2 regions of the Amycolatopsis sp. NPDC104863 genome follow, and region 2 is predicted to be linked to the other one. Evidence: riboswitches for the same ligand, from Rfam matches in the RefSeq annotation. Region 2 holds a riboswitch; the other holds the start of a gene.
The links. Region 2 has a riboswitch for S-adenosylmethionine ahead of ACZ63J_RS26520 (methionine ABC transporter ATP-binding protein). Riboswitches for the same ligand answer to the same signal wherever they lie in the genome.
Positions count from the first base shown of each region.

Region 1 (6,882 bases), on a different contig from region 2:
CGTCCACGCGCATCCCGTCGAGCCCGTCGGGCACCGGGAGCATCCGCGAGCTCACGCCTGGTCCTCCTGTGCTTCGGCCTTCTTCTTGTCCTTGGTCGACGTGCCGTCGTAGTCCTTGCCCAGCAGCGACAGCAGCACGATGAGCGCGCCGCCGACGCAGATCGCCGAGTCGGCGATGTTGAAGATCGCGAAGCCCTTGCCGTTGGGGGCGAACGCCGAGATGAAGTCGACGACGTGGCCCTGCAGGCCGCCCGGCGGGCGGAAGATCCGGTCGGTGAGGTTGCCCAGCGCCCCGGCCAGCACCAGCCCGAGACCGATCGCCCAGCCGATCGAGCGCAGCCGCCGCGACAGCCAGATGATCGCGATGACGACGGCGAGCGCGACCAGCGCCAGCACCCACGTCATCCCGGTCGCCATCGAGAACGCGGCGCCCGGGTTGCGGATCACCTGCAGGTAGATCAGCCCGCCGAGGATCCGGACCGGCTCCTTGCCCTCCAGGTTCGCGACGACCAGGTTCTTCGTCACCAGGTCGATCGCCCAGAGCACGACCGCGACCGCGAACACCCAGCCGACACGGCGCTTCGGCAGCAGCGGCTTCGCCGGGACCTCGGGGTTCTCCGGCGCGTCGGCCACGGGGTCGGGCGCCGCTTCGGCGGCGGCTTCGGTCTCGGGTTCGGAGTGGCTGGGCTCGGTGCTCACCGGTCCATTGTCCACGCCTGGTCAGGGTGCGTCGGCGGCAGTGTCGCGGGGACGCCGGAGGAGGACCGCGAACGCCGCGGCGAACAGCGCGCTCGCCGCGGTCAGCGCCCCCGTCACCGGGGTCGGCAACAGCACGCTGACCAGCGCGAACACCACGCTCACCGCGAGCACGAACCAGCTGCGCTCGTAGGCGGCCAGCACCAGCAGTCCCAGGGCCGCGACGAGCGCGCCCCGGACGTCGCCGGGCAGCCGCAGCTCCACGGCGCCGAGCAGGTCGAGCAGCGGGACGGTGGCGAGCGCGGCCAGGGTGCCGAGCACGAACCGGACGGGCCGCGGCGGGGTGCCGGCGCGGCGCAGGTGCAGCCAGTACCAGCCGGCGACGGCGAGCACCACGCACGCGAGGCCGGCGAGCCAGCCGAGCCCCGCGGGCGGCACGACGTTCGTCGCGTAGACGTCGGTGGAGTACCACCCCGTGCCCCCGACCCCGCCGGTGCCGAGCCCGACCCCGGACAGGTCCTGGGGCAGCTCGTAGGCGCGCGAGTGCACGAACTGGCCGGCCTCCGGCGTTTCCGGGACCAGGGCGACCACCGCCATCACGAGCTGCGCGAACCCCAGTGCGGCCAACGGGAACCAGTAGTCGCGCGATCTCCCCATCGGGGCAGGATAGCGCCCGCCAGCAGGACGCCGGCCGAGATCAGCACACCGGGCAGGTCCGCGACGAGGACGGCGACCGCCCCGGAAAGCACGGCGGTGGCGAGGATAAACGGACTGCGTTCCCACCCCGCGACGACGGCGAGGCCGAGCGTCGCGAGGATCGGGCCCCGGGCCGTGGCGTCGAGGCCGAACCAGCTGTAGGCGAGCAGATCCAGCAGCGGCACCGCGAGCACGACGCCGGCGGCGGCCAGCACTGCGGCTTTCGCGCCGAGCCGCCGGGCGTACCCGGCGACCACCGCGAGGAACGCGGCGATGAGCGCCCACTGCCAGGCCACCCCGATCCCACCGCGGTAGGCGATCACCGTGTCGGAAATACTGAGGAACTGCTGCGGGCCACCGTGGTCGTCGACGGTGAGCCCGAAAACACTCTGGTACGACGGCGCGGCCGGCGCGAAGTGCGACGCCAGCTCGGCGGTCACGGCCGAGCGGCGGAACAGCTCGACCGTGACCAGGACCAGCTCGGCAAAACCGAGCAGTGCCAACGAAACCCCGTGCCTCCCCATCGGCCCAGGCTAGCGCTCAGCAGAACGGCGGCAGCTCCCGCGGGTCGCCCACCGGCGCCCAGCGGCCGTCCACCTTCGTGTACTCCCAGCGCGCGCCGCGGGCGACGATCTGGCGCAGCGCCAGCACCACGCGGTCGACGTGCTCCTCGGTGCTGCCGAGGCCGAGGCTGACGCGCACCGCCTGCCGGCCGTCACCGCCGGCGACACCGATGAGCCGCTTCGCCGCGATGTGGGCGCAGAACGCACCGTCGCGCACGCCGATGCCGTACTCGGCCGACAGCACGGCCGCGAGCCAGCCGGGGTCGAAGCCGTCGACGACGAAGCTGACCGTGCCGACGCGGTCGACCGGCGCGTCGAACAACCGCAGCTCGGCGCAGCCGGGGATGCTCTCCAAACCCTTGCGCAGCCGGGTGAGCAGGGCCTGCTCGTGCGCTTCGACCGCGGCCCAGTTGCGGCTCAGGGTTTCGCAGGCGACATCGAGCGCGTACACGCCGACAGTGTTGGGCGAGCCCGCTTCGTGGCGCTCGGGCCCGTCGTTCCAGACCACGGCGTCGTCGGTGACGAGCTTGGTCGCGCCGCCGCCGGCGAGGTACGGCTGGGCGGCGCGCAGCCAGTCGGCGCGGCCGATCAGCGCGCCGGCGCCGAATGGCGCGTACAGCTTGTGGCCGGAGAGGGCGACGTAGTCGACGTCCAGCTCCTTGATCGAGACGCGGCGGTGCGGGGCGAGCTGGGCGGCGTCGAGCGCGATGCGGGCGCCGTGTTTCCGTGCCACCGCGGCGATTTCGGCGACCGGGAGCAGCTCACCGGTCACATTGGACGCTCCGGTGACGACCACCAGGCGCGGTCCTTCGGGGCAGCCGGCGAGCGCTTCGTCCACAGCGGACACCGCGGCGAGGCGGGTGCGCGGGGTCGGGATCCGCCGGACGTGCGGGCCCCGCCACGGAAGCAGCGCCGCGTGGTGCTCGGTGTCGAACACGACCACCGAGGTGCGCGGCGGGAGGCTGCGGGCGAGCAGGTTGAAGGAGTCCGTGGTGTTGCGCGTGAACACGACGGTGTCGGTCCGGCGCGCGCCGACAAACCGGCGCAGGGTGTCACGGGTGCGCTCGTAGAGCTTCGTCGACACCTGCGACGCGAAGCCCGCGCCGCGGTGGACGCTGGCGTACCAGGGCAGGAACTCGTCGACGGCGCCGCGGACGGCCTCCAGGCACGGCGCGCTCGCCGCGTGGTCGAGGTTGGCGTAGCCGATCTCGCCGCCGGTGACGAGCGGGACCCGCAGCGACGCGCCGGCGACGGCCGGGATTTCCTGCGGGACAACGGTTTCGACGAGCTCGACGGGAGCGACGGTGCTGGTGCGGTCGATGGCGAGAGTCATCGGTGCCTCCTCGGCAGTCCGGGGGACCCCGGCGAGGGGCCCGCGCTTGCCCGTCGCACGACGCGACCGGCCCGGTCTTCACCCGGGGCACCCCACCGCGGTAGGAGGGTTGCCGGCCAGCAAGCCGGGGCTTGACGCTGGCACTCATGACCTGGCTCGAAGGTAACCGAAACCGGACGCGGCGGCCAACCCCCGGTTCGCATTCTGAGACGCCGCTCACAGGACTGCGCAGGATGCGAGAAGGGTCAGAGCTTCGCGCGGAAGTGGCCCGGCAGCTGCGTGACGGCGTTGTCCGCGAGGTGCGTCGCGGTGCCCTGGTACTGCTCGGATCCGGCGGTGAAGCGCCAGCCGCCCAGGGTCTTCCCGTCGACCGGCTCGCCGTGGGCCGCGGCGACCGCCGTCGAAACCTCGGCGAAGGACTTGCCGTCCCAGTTCGCCGCCGGGGCGTCCGGCAGCGTCCAGAGCGTGAAGTGGACGTGCGCGCCGGTGCTGCTGCCGCCGCACGGGAGCGCGTTGCCGGTCGAGCCGAGCTCGGCCCCGGCCTCGACCTGCTCACCGTCGGTGACCTTGATGGCCTCCATGTGGTAGTACCCGGTCCGCCAGCCGCCGGCGTGGTCGATGGTCACCCAGTCGCCGCCCGCGCAGTGCTGGAGGTGCACGGTGCCGGCCAGCGGGGCCCGCACGGTGCGGTCGGCCGGGCTGAAGTCGACGGCGTTCTTGACCCCGGTGCTGCCGTCGTCGGAGTGGATGCCGGCCGAGTACACCTGCTGGCCCGCCTTGAACGGCAGGGCCAGGGCCGGGAACGGCGCCACTTCGGCGCTCGCGGCCGGCGCGGCGAGCAGCCCGCAGGCGGCGGTCATCACGGCGGCCAGAACCGCCCCACGAACATGCAGCTTCGTCACCGTGCGTACTCCTTTGGCTGTTCACTCACCCATTCGAACTAACCGGATCGAGCGCACAGTAGGCCAAAGGTTGGATCACTGGGAAGATCACACGGCGTTTTTATGCCCGACGATCACCCTCACGGAAAAAGATCACCAGGTCAGCACGAGAACCGGACAAGGACCGGACAAGACGCAGGCCAGCGCCAGCCCAGTCGTCCGATCGATCACGGACCGGCCACGACCACGAACGGGCTAACGGCCCGACTCGCCCTTCCAGCGGGCCAGGCGCCCGGCCCGGTCCACCGCGCGGAGCCGGCGTTCGACGGTGTCGCGGACGACGCTCGTCGTGACGACCAGCAGCTGGTCGTGCTCCTGCAGCCGGCTCGTCTTCTGCGGGGTGAAGCCGGCGCCTTCGCGCACGACCAGGCTGACCGTCGCCCCGACCGGCAGGCGCAGCTCGGACAGGTACACGCCGTGCAGCTTCGACCCGGGCTGGATGCGGACCTGCAGCAGCTCGGCGCCCAGCTCGTCCAGCGGCGCGGAGTCGACCTCGATCTCGTGCGGCTCGGACTTCTTGGACAGCCCGAGCCAGCGCGCGAGCGGCCCGAGCGTCGCCCCCTGGAGCAGCGTCAGCACGATGACCAGCACGAACACCGCGTCGACCAGTCGTTGCGCGCCCGGCAGCCCCTGCGAGAGCGGGATCATCGCGAGCACGATCGGCACCGCGCCGCGCAGCCCGGCCCACGACAGGAACACCTGTTCCCGCCACGGCAGCTTGAACGGCAGCATCGACAGCACGACGGACACCGGCCGGGCCAGCAGCAGCACGACGGCGCCCGCGACCAGGCCCGGCACCAGCGTCTCGAGCAGCCGGCTCGGTGAGGCGAACAGCCCGAGCAGCACGAACAGCCCGATCTGCGCCAGCCAGCCGAGCCCTTCGGCGAACGACAGCGTGTCCGAGCGGTGCGGCAGCCGCGAGTTGCCGAGCACCAGCGCGGCGACGTAGGTGGCGAGCAGCCCGGACGCGTGCGCCAGCTGCCCGGACGAGTACGCCACGACGCACACCGCGACGGTGGCGAGCGGGTAGAGACCGGTCGCCGGCAGCGCGGCCCGCCGCAGCGCGATCCCGCCGAGCCAGCCGAAGGCGAGCCCGATGGCCAGGCCCGCGCCCAGCTCGTAGACCACCAGCAGCGGCAGCGTCCAATCCACAGTGGTGCCTTCGGCCAGCACGACGACGGCGATGTAGGCCGGCGCGTCGTTGATGCCGGACTCCAGCTCCAGCGCGCCGACGAGCCGTTTGCCGACACCGGCCGTGCGCAGCACCGAGAAGACCGCCGCCGCGTCCGTCGAGGCGAGGACCGCGCCCCACAGCAGGGCGAACCGCCAGTCCAGGCCCAGCAGGAAGTGCAGGGCTGCGCCGGTGACCGCGATGCTGACCACGACGGCCACAATGGACAGTGCGATTCCGATGCCCAGCGCGGGTTTCACCGCCGACCACCGGGTCGTCAGCCCGCCTTCGGCGAGGATCATGACGAGCGCGGCGAGCCCCAGCGACTGGGTCAGCTCGGGGTTGTCGAACCGGATGCCGAAGCCGGCTTCGCCCAGCAGCACGCCCATCGCGAGGTAGAGCAGCAGCGAGGGCAGGCCGAGCCGGATCGACACGCGCACGGCGAGCACGGAGGCGAGCAGCACGACACCGCCGATGCCGAGCAGCACGGGAAGCTGGTCCATGCCGCCTCCCTCCGAGTGCCGTGGGCCCTCAGAATAGTGAGGCGGTGGGGTTAACTCGTTCGTGTACCGCTGGGGCGCGTCGCGGACGCGGTGTGTTAAGGCCCACCGAGCGCGGTGAGGTCGACACCGAGCGCCGCGAACGGCTTCTCCGCCGCGGGAAGCACCTTCACGGCGCGATGTCCGTCGTGGCCGACCCAGCCGGCGTCGACGGCCCGCTCGAGCAGCGCCGCGGGCAGCGCGCCGGCGAGGTGGTCGCGCCGCTCCGTCCAATCCAGACAGTCGCGCAGCAGCGGCCGCCGCCCGGCCGCGACCGGCACCCCGAGGTCGTCGAGCACCTCGCGGCCACGGCCGGTCAGCGCGAGCCCGTCGCCGGCGTCGATCAGGCCGGTGGCCAGCATGCCGTCGCGGAGGGCGACGCCGAGAACACCGGCGAGGTGGTCGTAACAGGTGCGCGCGAAGCCGAGCCGCTTCACCCGCAGTGACGACTTCAGGCTCGTGACCGGCCGGTGCTCGGCGTGCTGGGCCAGGTGCTCGATCAGCTCGGCGACCCGCGGGTCGGCGATCCGGACGTAGGACGCGCGGCCCTGCTTGACCCGGGCGACGAACCCGGCGTCGGTCAGCCGCGTGACGTGCTCACTCGCCGTCGACAGCGCGATGCCGGCCGCCTTCGCCAGCTCACCGACGGTCCAGGCCCGCCCGTCCAGCAGCACGAGGCACATGGTGGCCCGGCTCGGATCCGCGAGCACGGCGGCCACTTCGGCCAGCGCGATCGTCTCCATAAGACCACGGTACGACCCGGACCCTTCGCCCGCGGCCGAACCGACGCACCTCACCGGACGACATGCGTACCCCGCCGGACGACACGCGTACTCAGCCGGACGACACGACGCGGGCCGGGACCGCGGGCCGTGTCGTCCGTGCAGGTACGCGAGTCGTCCGTGCAGGTACGCGTGTCGTCCGGCTGGGTACGTCGGTCAGA
Region 1 covers NZ_JBVJOW010000009.1:307,172-314,053, reverse strand. Annotated here, with positions in the region: gene ACZ63J_RS40135 (RluA family pseudouridine synthase) at 1-55, opposite strand, end outside; gene lspA (signal peptidase II) at 52-633, opposite strand; gene ACZ63J_RS40125 (hypothetical protein) at 721-1,353, opposite strand; gene ACZ63J_RS40120 (hypothetical protein) at 1,293-1,916, opposite strand; gene ACZ63J_RS40115 (aminotransferase class V-fold PLP-dependent enzyme) at 1,933-3,288, opposite strand; SAM riboswitch class IV at 3,326-3,440, opposite strand; gene ACZ63J_RS40110 (M23 family metallopeptidase) at 3,534-4,190, opposite strand; gene ACZ63J_RS40105 (potassium/proton antiporter) at 4,425-5,903, opposite strand; gene ACZ63J_RS40100 (ArsR/SmtB family transcription factor) at 5,999-6,682, opposite strand; gene ACZ63J_RS40095 (penicillin-binding transpeptidase domain-containing protein) at 6,878-6,882, opposite strand, start outside.
Region 1: another riboswitch for S-adenosylmethionine. It lies ahead of ACZ63J_RS40115 (aminotransferase class V-fold PLP-dependent enzyme); the one in region 2 lies ahead of ACZ63J_RS26520 (methionine ABC transporter ATP-binding protein).

Region 2 (6,882 bases):
GCGACCAGGCCGGTGGTCGACGTCTTCTCCCCGCGCAGGATCGCCGCGACCAGCTTGTCCCGCAGCGGCCCCGGAAACGCGAACTCCGCCTTCTTCATGCGTGCACCCGCGGCGGCGTGGGCCGCGGCGCGTCGTCGCCGCCGACCACCCGGGCTCCCGGGACCGGGCCGTGCGCCACCCGGACCGTGCGGCACACTCCCGCGCCCGACAGCTCGGCCGCCACCTCCACCGCCGAATGTGCGTCTTCGCAGAGGAACGCGCACGTCGGGCCCGAGCCGGAGACCGTGCCCGCCAACGCGCCCGCGTTGACGCCCGCCCGGAGCGTGCGGCGCAGGCCGGGGCGCAGCGAAACCGCCGCCGCCTGGAGGTCGTTGCCCAGCAGCAAGGCGAGCTGGCGCGGGTCGCCCGAGGCCAGCGCCTCGACGACCGGCGTGTGCGAACCGATGCGCGGCGGGTTGCCGTCCGCGCGCAGGCGGTCCAGCTCGCCGAACACCTTCGGCGTCGAAAGCCCCTCGGAGTCGAAAGCCAGCACCCAGTGGAAGGTGTGCCGCGACAGCACCGGCACCAGGTGCTCACCGCGCCCGGTGCCCAGCGCGGTGCCGCCGTAGAGCGCGAACGGGACGTCGCTGCCCAGGCCCGCCGCGATCTCGGCCAGCTCGTCACGCGTCACTTCGAGGTTCCAGAGCGAGGCCAGCCCGACCAGCGTCGCCGCCGCGTCGGCGCTGCCGCCCGCCATGCCGCCCGCGACCGGGATGCCCTTGCGCAGCACCACGCGGACCTTCGGCTCCTCGGTGCGGCCGGCGTGCGCCGCCAGCGCCTCGACCGCCCGCCAGGCCAGGTTGGTGCCGTCGGTGGGCACCGTGCCCTCACCCTCGCCGTAGATCTCCAGGCCGGGGTCGTCGGCGACCGCGACGGTCACCTCGTCGGTCAGCGAAAGCGCCTGGAACACGGTGACCAGCTCGTGGTAACCGTCGTCGCGCAGGTCGTCGACCGAAAGGTGCAGGTTGACCTTGGCCGGGACCCGGACGGTGACTGGGGGCGGAACTACGGCGAGCACGCGACCAGCCTACGTCCCCGCACCGGTCGCGCTCCGGCCAGGAGAAAGGACGTCCAGCGCGACGGCGAGCGCGACGTCCGGCGGGGTGCTCGGCTCGGCCTCGACGCTGTTGAGCTGGACGGCGACCAGGGCGAGCCGGGCCCGCAGGCCGGCCTCGGGGTCACCGGACCCGCCGCTCAGCCGCCTGTGCAGCTCGAGCATGCGCTCGGCCAGCCCGGCGCCCGCCGCGATGGCCTTCAACGCCGTCGTGTTGCGCTGCACCAGGCCCATCACCGGGCCGAAGCGGTCTTCGACCAGGGCGGCGTACGCGGTGAGCAGCTCGGCCGGCCGGGTTTCGCGCGCCAGGAGCTCGTCGAGCGCGGTGCCCCAGTCCTCGAGGAGGCTCGAGACGATGTCCTCCTTCGTGCGGAAGTGGTAGTACAGCGCGGCTTTCGTGACTTCGAGCCGCTCGGCGATCTCCCGCAGCGAGCTGCCTTCGTACCCCTGCTCGGCGAACAGCTCGAGCGCGACGCGCTGGATGCGCTCGCGGGTGTCGGTGCGCCGCCCGGCCATGCCTCACCCCTCAACTTACTTGACGGCCGACTAGCAATGACTTAGCTTGGCATTGCTTGTCGGCCGACAAGCAATGCATCCACAGCTTACCTCGGGGGTCCGTCATGACCACAGCCGCACCACCACGCACGGCGAGCCGCTGGCTCGCCCTCGGCGCGCTGGGCCTGGCCCAGCTCATGGTCGTGCTCGACACGACCGTCGTGAACATCGCCCTGCCGTCGGCCCAGCACGCGCTGGGCATGTCCGACACCGGCCGCCAGTGGACGATTTCCGCGTACACGCTGGCCTTCGGCGGCCTGCTGCTGCTCGGCGGCCGGCTCGCCGACCGGATCGGCCGCCGCACCACGCTGATGGTCGGGGTCGCCGGGTTCGCCGTCGCGTCCGCGATCGGCGGCGCCGCGCCGTCGCCGGCGTGGCTTATCGGCGCGCGGGCCGCGCAGGGCGTGTTCGCGGCGCTGCTCGCGCCGTCGACGATGTCCCTGCTGACGCTGACCTTCACCGAACCGCGTGAACGCGCGAAGGCGTTCGGGATCTTCAGCGCCATCATGATGTCCGGCTCCGCGCTCGGGCTCACCGTCGGCGGCGCGCTGACGGAGTTCCTCGACTGGCGCTGGAGCCTCTACGTCAACGTGCCGATCGCCGTGCTGGCCGGGCTGGGCGCCTGGTTCGCCGTGCCCGCGGCCGCCGCGCACCGGGAGACCAAGCTGGACTGGACCAGTGCGCTGCTCAGCTGCGGCGGGATCGTGCTGCTCGTGCACGCACTGTCCGAAGTGGCCACTGAGGGCTGGAACTCCTTGGTGGTACTGGGTTCCCTGGCGGCGTCCATTGTGCTGCTCGGACTGTTCGTGCGCCGGCAGGCCCGGCACCCGCACCCGCTGCTGCCGCTCACGGTGGTGCGCGACCGCGCCCGCGCCGTCGTGTACCTGACGATCGGGGCGGCGTCGTTCGGCGCGTTCGGGATGTTCCTGTTCCTGACCTACCAGCTGCAGGTCGTGATGGGGTACGGCGCGCTGGCCGCGGCGCTGGCGTTCCTGCCGACGCTCGGCGCGAACATGCTGACGTCCACGCAGGTGTCGAGCCGGCTGCTGGCCCGCGTCGGCCCGCGGCCGCTGCTGGCGGGCGGGCTGTTCGTGCTCGGCTGCGGGCTCCTGCTCGCCACACGGCTGACGCCGGACGCGTCGTACGTCGCGGTGATCCTGCCGATGCAGCTGCTGCTGGGGGTCGGCGCCGGGCTGAGCATGCCGGTGGTGCTGAACGTCGCGACCCGCGGGGTCGGCGCGCGTGACGCGGGCGCGGCGTCGGCGTTCGTGACGACGTCACAGCAGGTGGGGGCCTCGCTCGGGACGGCGGCGCTGAACACGATCGCCACCGCGGCGGCGGCCGGGCTGACCACGCCGGCGGCGATCGTCCACGGTTACACGACGGCCGCGGCCTGGGCGGCGGGCCTCATCGGCGCCGCGGCACTCACCGCGTTGCTGGTCCTGCCTCGCGGCACCCGCTGACCAGAGCCGCCCCCCTGCGGCGCAGGGGGGCCGCTGCAGGTCAGGCGGCCGCGACACCCTGGGGGCCGCGAGCCGTGTGCGTGACGTGGCCACCGCGCTCGGTGACCCACGCGAGGGCCGCGTCGGCGCGCTCGCCGCGGACGCCGAGGCGGAAGCGGCCGACCGGGGTGTCGCCGATCCGGGTCAGGCCGCCGCCGATGGTGGCGAACTCGACGTCGAACCGGCCCGCCGCCTCGGGCAGCAACGCGCCGACCGACGCGAAGCCGACCAGCACGACGTCGACCGAGCGGTCGTAACGCGCGCCCTGCGAGCGGGGGGTCTCGATGGCCGGCAGCAGCGCCTGCGCGGTGCGGCTGGCGGGGTTGGAGATCAGGTCGAGCACCGTGCCGCGCTCGACGACCGTGCCGTCCTCCAGCACCGCGACGTCGTCGCAGACCCGGCGGACCACCCCGGCGTCCGGCGTGGTGACCACCACGGTGACCCCCAGCTCGGACCGGGCCCGGTCGAGCACGGTGAGCACCGCGCCGGCCTCCTCCGGGTCGACACCGGCGGTCGGGTCGTCCGCGAGCAGCACGGCGGGGGCCGCCGCGAGCGCCTTCGCGACCGCGACCCGGCGTAGCTGACCGACGGACAGTTCCGAGGGGCGCTGCGCGGCGCGCGGCGTCAGGCCGACGAGGTCGAGCAGGGAGCCGACCCGGCTGCGGCGCTGCGGGCCGTCGACCCCGAGCTGCTCCAGCGGGGAGGCGATGTTGCCGGCGATGGTGCGCTCGGCGATCAGCTCCGGCTTCGAGCCGACGATCCCCAGCTGGCGGCGGATCTCCCGCAGCCGGCGGCCGTCGAGGGTGCCGGTGTTGAGGCCGTCGAGCCGGACGACACCACGGTCGGGACGCTCCTGCAGCGCGATGCAGCGGGCGAGGACGGACTTGCCCGAACCGGCGGGACCGACCACGCCGAACAGCGAGCCGGCCTGGACGTCGACGCTCACGTCGCGCAGGGCGACGACCGAGTTTCCGTTGGTGGCGAAGGATTTGGACAGGTTTTCGACGGTGATCACGAAGGCTCCAGAAAACGGGGCGCGCTCACTCGGAGGCGCCCGGCCGCATGCGAAATCCGTCCTCTATGGACGGTGCGAGAAGAAGAGGTGGACCGGCTCGGGAAAGCTCAGTTGGAGCGTCGACATGCGGTCACGGAGCGGCGGCCTTCGTCGACTACGCGACGCCTGGTCAGCAGCAGGGGGCGAGCTACCCTCTTCATCGGAAACGGCCTCCATCGGTCCTGGCGGTAGCACCTGCCCTGTGGAGGGTGGTTGCTGCGACTTCGGCGAGCCAGGTCTCTCAGTCGCTCGGGATGGACATACTGAGTAAACCGATCCCGCAGAGCGAACGCAAGCCCGTTGGCCCAGATCACACGACTGGCGGCGTCCGGATGGCGAGACGCGCACGCCGGGAGACGTCGGCGAGCACCCTGCCGGTTGACATCCACAGTGGACGTCGCCCGGGGCTAGCGGGCGGCGGCGAGCCGGGCGAAGTCGTGGACGTCGAGCTGCTCGCCGCGCGTCTTCGGGTCGATCCCGGCGGCCGCCAGCAGCTCGCCGGCGCGCTCGGCCGAGCCCGCCCAGCCCGCCAGCGCGGCCCGGAGCGTCTTCCTGCGCTGTGAGAAAGCGGCGTCGACGAGCCCGAAGAGCCGCTCCCGGTCGTCGGACGCCGGCGCGTCGCCGCGCTCGAAGGCGACGAGCGCGGAGTCGACGTTCGGTACCGGCCAGAACACCGAGCGTGGCACCGCGGCGACCTTGCGCGCCGGGCCGTACCAGGCGAGCTTGACGCTCGGCACGCCGTAGATCCGGCTGCCCGGGCCGGCCGCCATCCGGTCGGCGACCTCGGTCTGGACCATCACGAGGCCGGAGGTGAGCGACGGCACTTCGGCGAGCAGGTGCAACACGACCGGCACAGCGACGTTGTAGGGGAGGTTGGCGACGAGGGCGGTCGGCGCCGGCAGCTCGGCGTCGGTGACGCGCATGGCGTCGGCCTCGAGGACGGTGAGCCGCTCGGCGGCGTCCGGCCCCCGCTCGGCGACGGTCTTCGGCAGCCGTTCGGCGAGCTTGGGATCGATCTCGACGGCGACGACCCGCGCGCCGGTGGCGAGCAGCCCCAGCGTCAGCGACCCGAGGCCGGGCCCGACCTCGAGCACGACGTCGTCCGGACCGACCGAGGCGAGCTCGACGATCCGGCGGACGGTGTTGGGATCGTGCACGAAGTTCTGCCCGAGCTTCTTCGTCGGCCGCACGTCGAGTTCGGCCGCCAGCCCGCGGATCTCGGCAGGTCCCAGCAGTTCAACCACCGGCCGAGCTTACCGATGGGCCATCTCGCGCCCCCGGACGGTCGGTTCGCGGTGATCGAGGACGGAACTCACGTGATCAGGAGCGGAACTCGCGTGATTGAGCGCGGAACTCGCGTGATTGGAGGGGCATCTCGCGTGATTGAGCAGGCATCACGCGTGACTGGGCGGGCATCGGGTGTGATGCCCCGCCAATCACAGGTGATGCCCCTCCGGACACGCGTGATGCCCCTCGGCGCACGCGAAAAGGCCCCCGTCCGGGGAGGACGGGGGCCGGTTCGGGAGTTCGTCAGGCCTTCTTGCCGCAGACCGGCCAGGCGCCGTAACCGCCGCGGGCGTCGCGGACCTTCTCGGCCACCGAGATCTGCTGCTCGCGCGTCGCCTGGCTCGGCAGCGCCGCGTACTGGGAGCCGCCGTAGGCGTTCCAGGTCTGCTTGTCGAACTGGAGGCCGCCGTAGTAGCCGTTGCCGGTGTTGGTGGCCCAGTTGCCGCCCGACTCGCACTGCGCGATGCGGTCCCACGAGGACGCGTCGCCGATGACCGGGTTCGCCGGCTTCTTCGTGCCGACGTGGATGATCTTCGGCTTGGCCTCCGTGATGACCTGCTCGGAGACGCTCTCGCGCGAGACCTCTTTGCCGTTCTTCTGCGTGACCTTGTAGGTCACCATCTTCTCGCCGGGCGTGCCGGGGTCCTCGACCTCGGTCTTGCCCTTCTCGAGGTTCGGGTCGTCGACCTTCTGCTCGGGCGGGTCGATGGTCTCCTTCTGGACGACCGTCGAGACGCCGGTGCGGCTGATGTGCACCTCGGCGCCGTCGGTCAGCTTGACGTCCAGACCACCTTCGGCGGCGTCCTCCGGGCCCAGGGTGAGCTTGTACTCGCCCAGGAACTCCTTCGTGGTGACCGCGGTCGTCTTGACCGGCTTCGGCGCGTTCGCGCCGTCGTACAGCGTGATGTTCTTGAGGGTCTTGATCTCGACGGTGGCGCCCTGGAGGGGCAGCTCGCCGTCCTTCGCCATCGACATCCACGTGCCGGGCTTGTCCATGCCGGTCATGCCGAGCTGGCTGAGCGCCTCACCGAGGTGGGTCGCGCGGACCCAGGAGGTGTGCTCCGCGCCGTCGACGATCATCTTCAGCTGGCGGCCGCGCTCGAGCTTGATGACCCCGCCGTCGCCGACCTCGGCCTGCGGGGACGGGGAGAGCGAGTCGTGCGCGCCGACGGACAGGCCCGCGTCCTCGAGCACCTCGCCGACGGTGTCGCCGAACGAGTGCACGGTCTGCTGCTGGCCGTCGACGTCGACGGTGACGCTCTTGTTCATCGCCAGCGCGGCGGCGCCACCACCGGCGATGCTGATCATGACGCTGAGGACGGCGCCCTTGAGGAACCGGCGCTTCCAGACCTTGGTGGTCTCGCGCAGCCCCTCGTCCAGCATGGCCCGCT
Region 2 covers NZ_JBVJOW010000004.1:1,021,904-1,028,785, reverse strand. Annotated here, with positions in the region: gene ACZ63J_RS26540 (ASCH domain-containing protein) at 1-98, opposite strand, end outside; gene ACZ63J_RS26535 (4-(cytidine 5'-diphospho)-2-C-methyl-D-erythritol kinase) at 95-1,057, opposite strand; gene ACZ63J_RS26530 (TetR/AcrR family transcriptional regulator) at 1,067-1,609, opposite strand; gene ACZ63J_RS26525 (MFS transporter) at 1,714-3,111, shown strand; gene ACZ63J_RS26520 (methionine ABC transporter ATP-binding protein) at 3,152-4,165, opposite strand; SAM riboswitch class I at 4,359-4,465, opposite strand; gene rsmA (16S rRNA (adenine(1518)-N(6)/adenine(1519)-N(6))-dimethyltransferase RsmA) at 4,612-5,448, opposite strand; gene ACZ63J_RS26510 (transglycosylase family protein) at 5,735-6,882, opposite strand, start outside.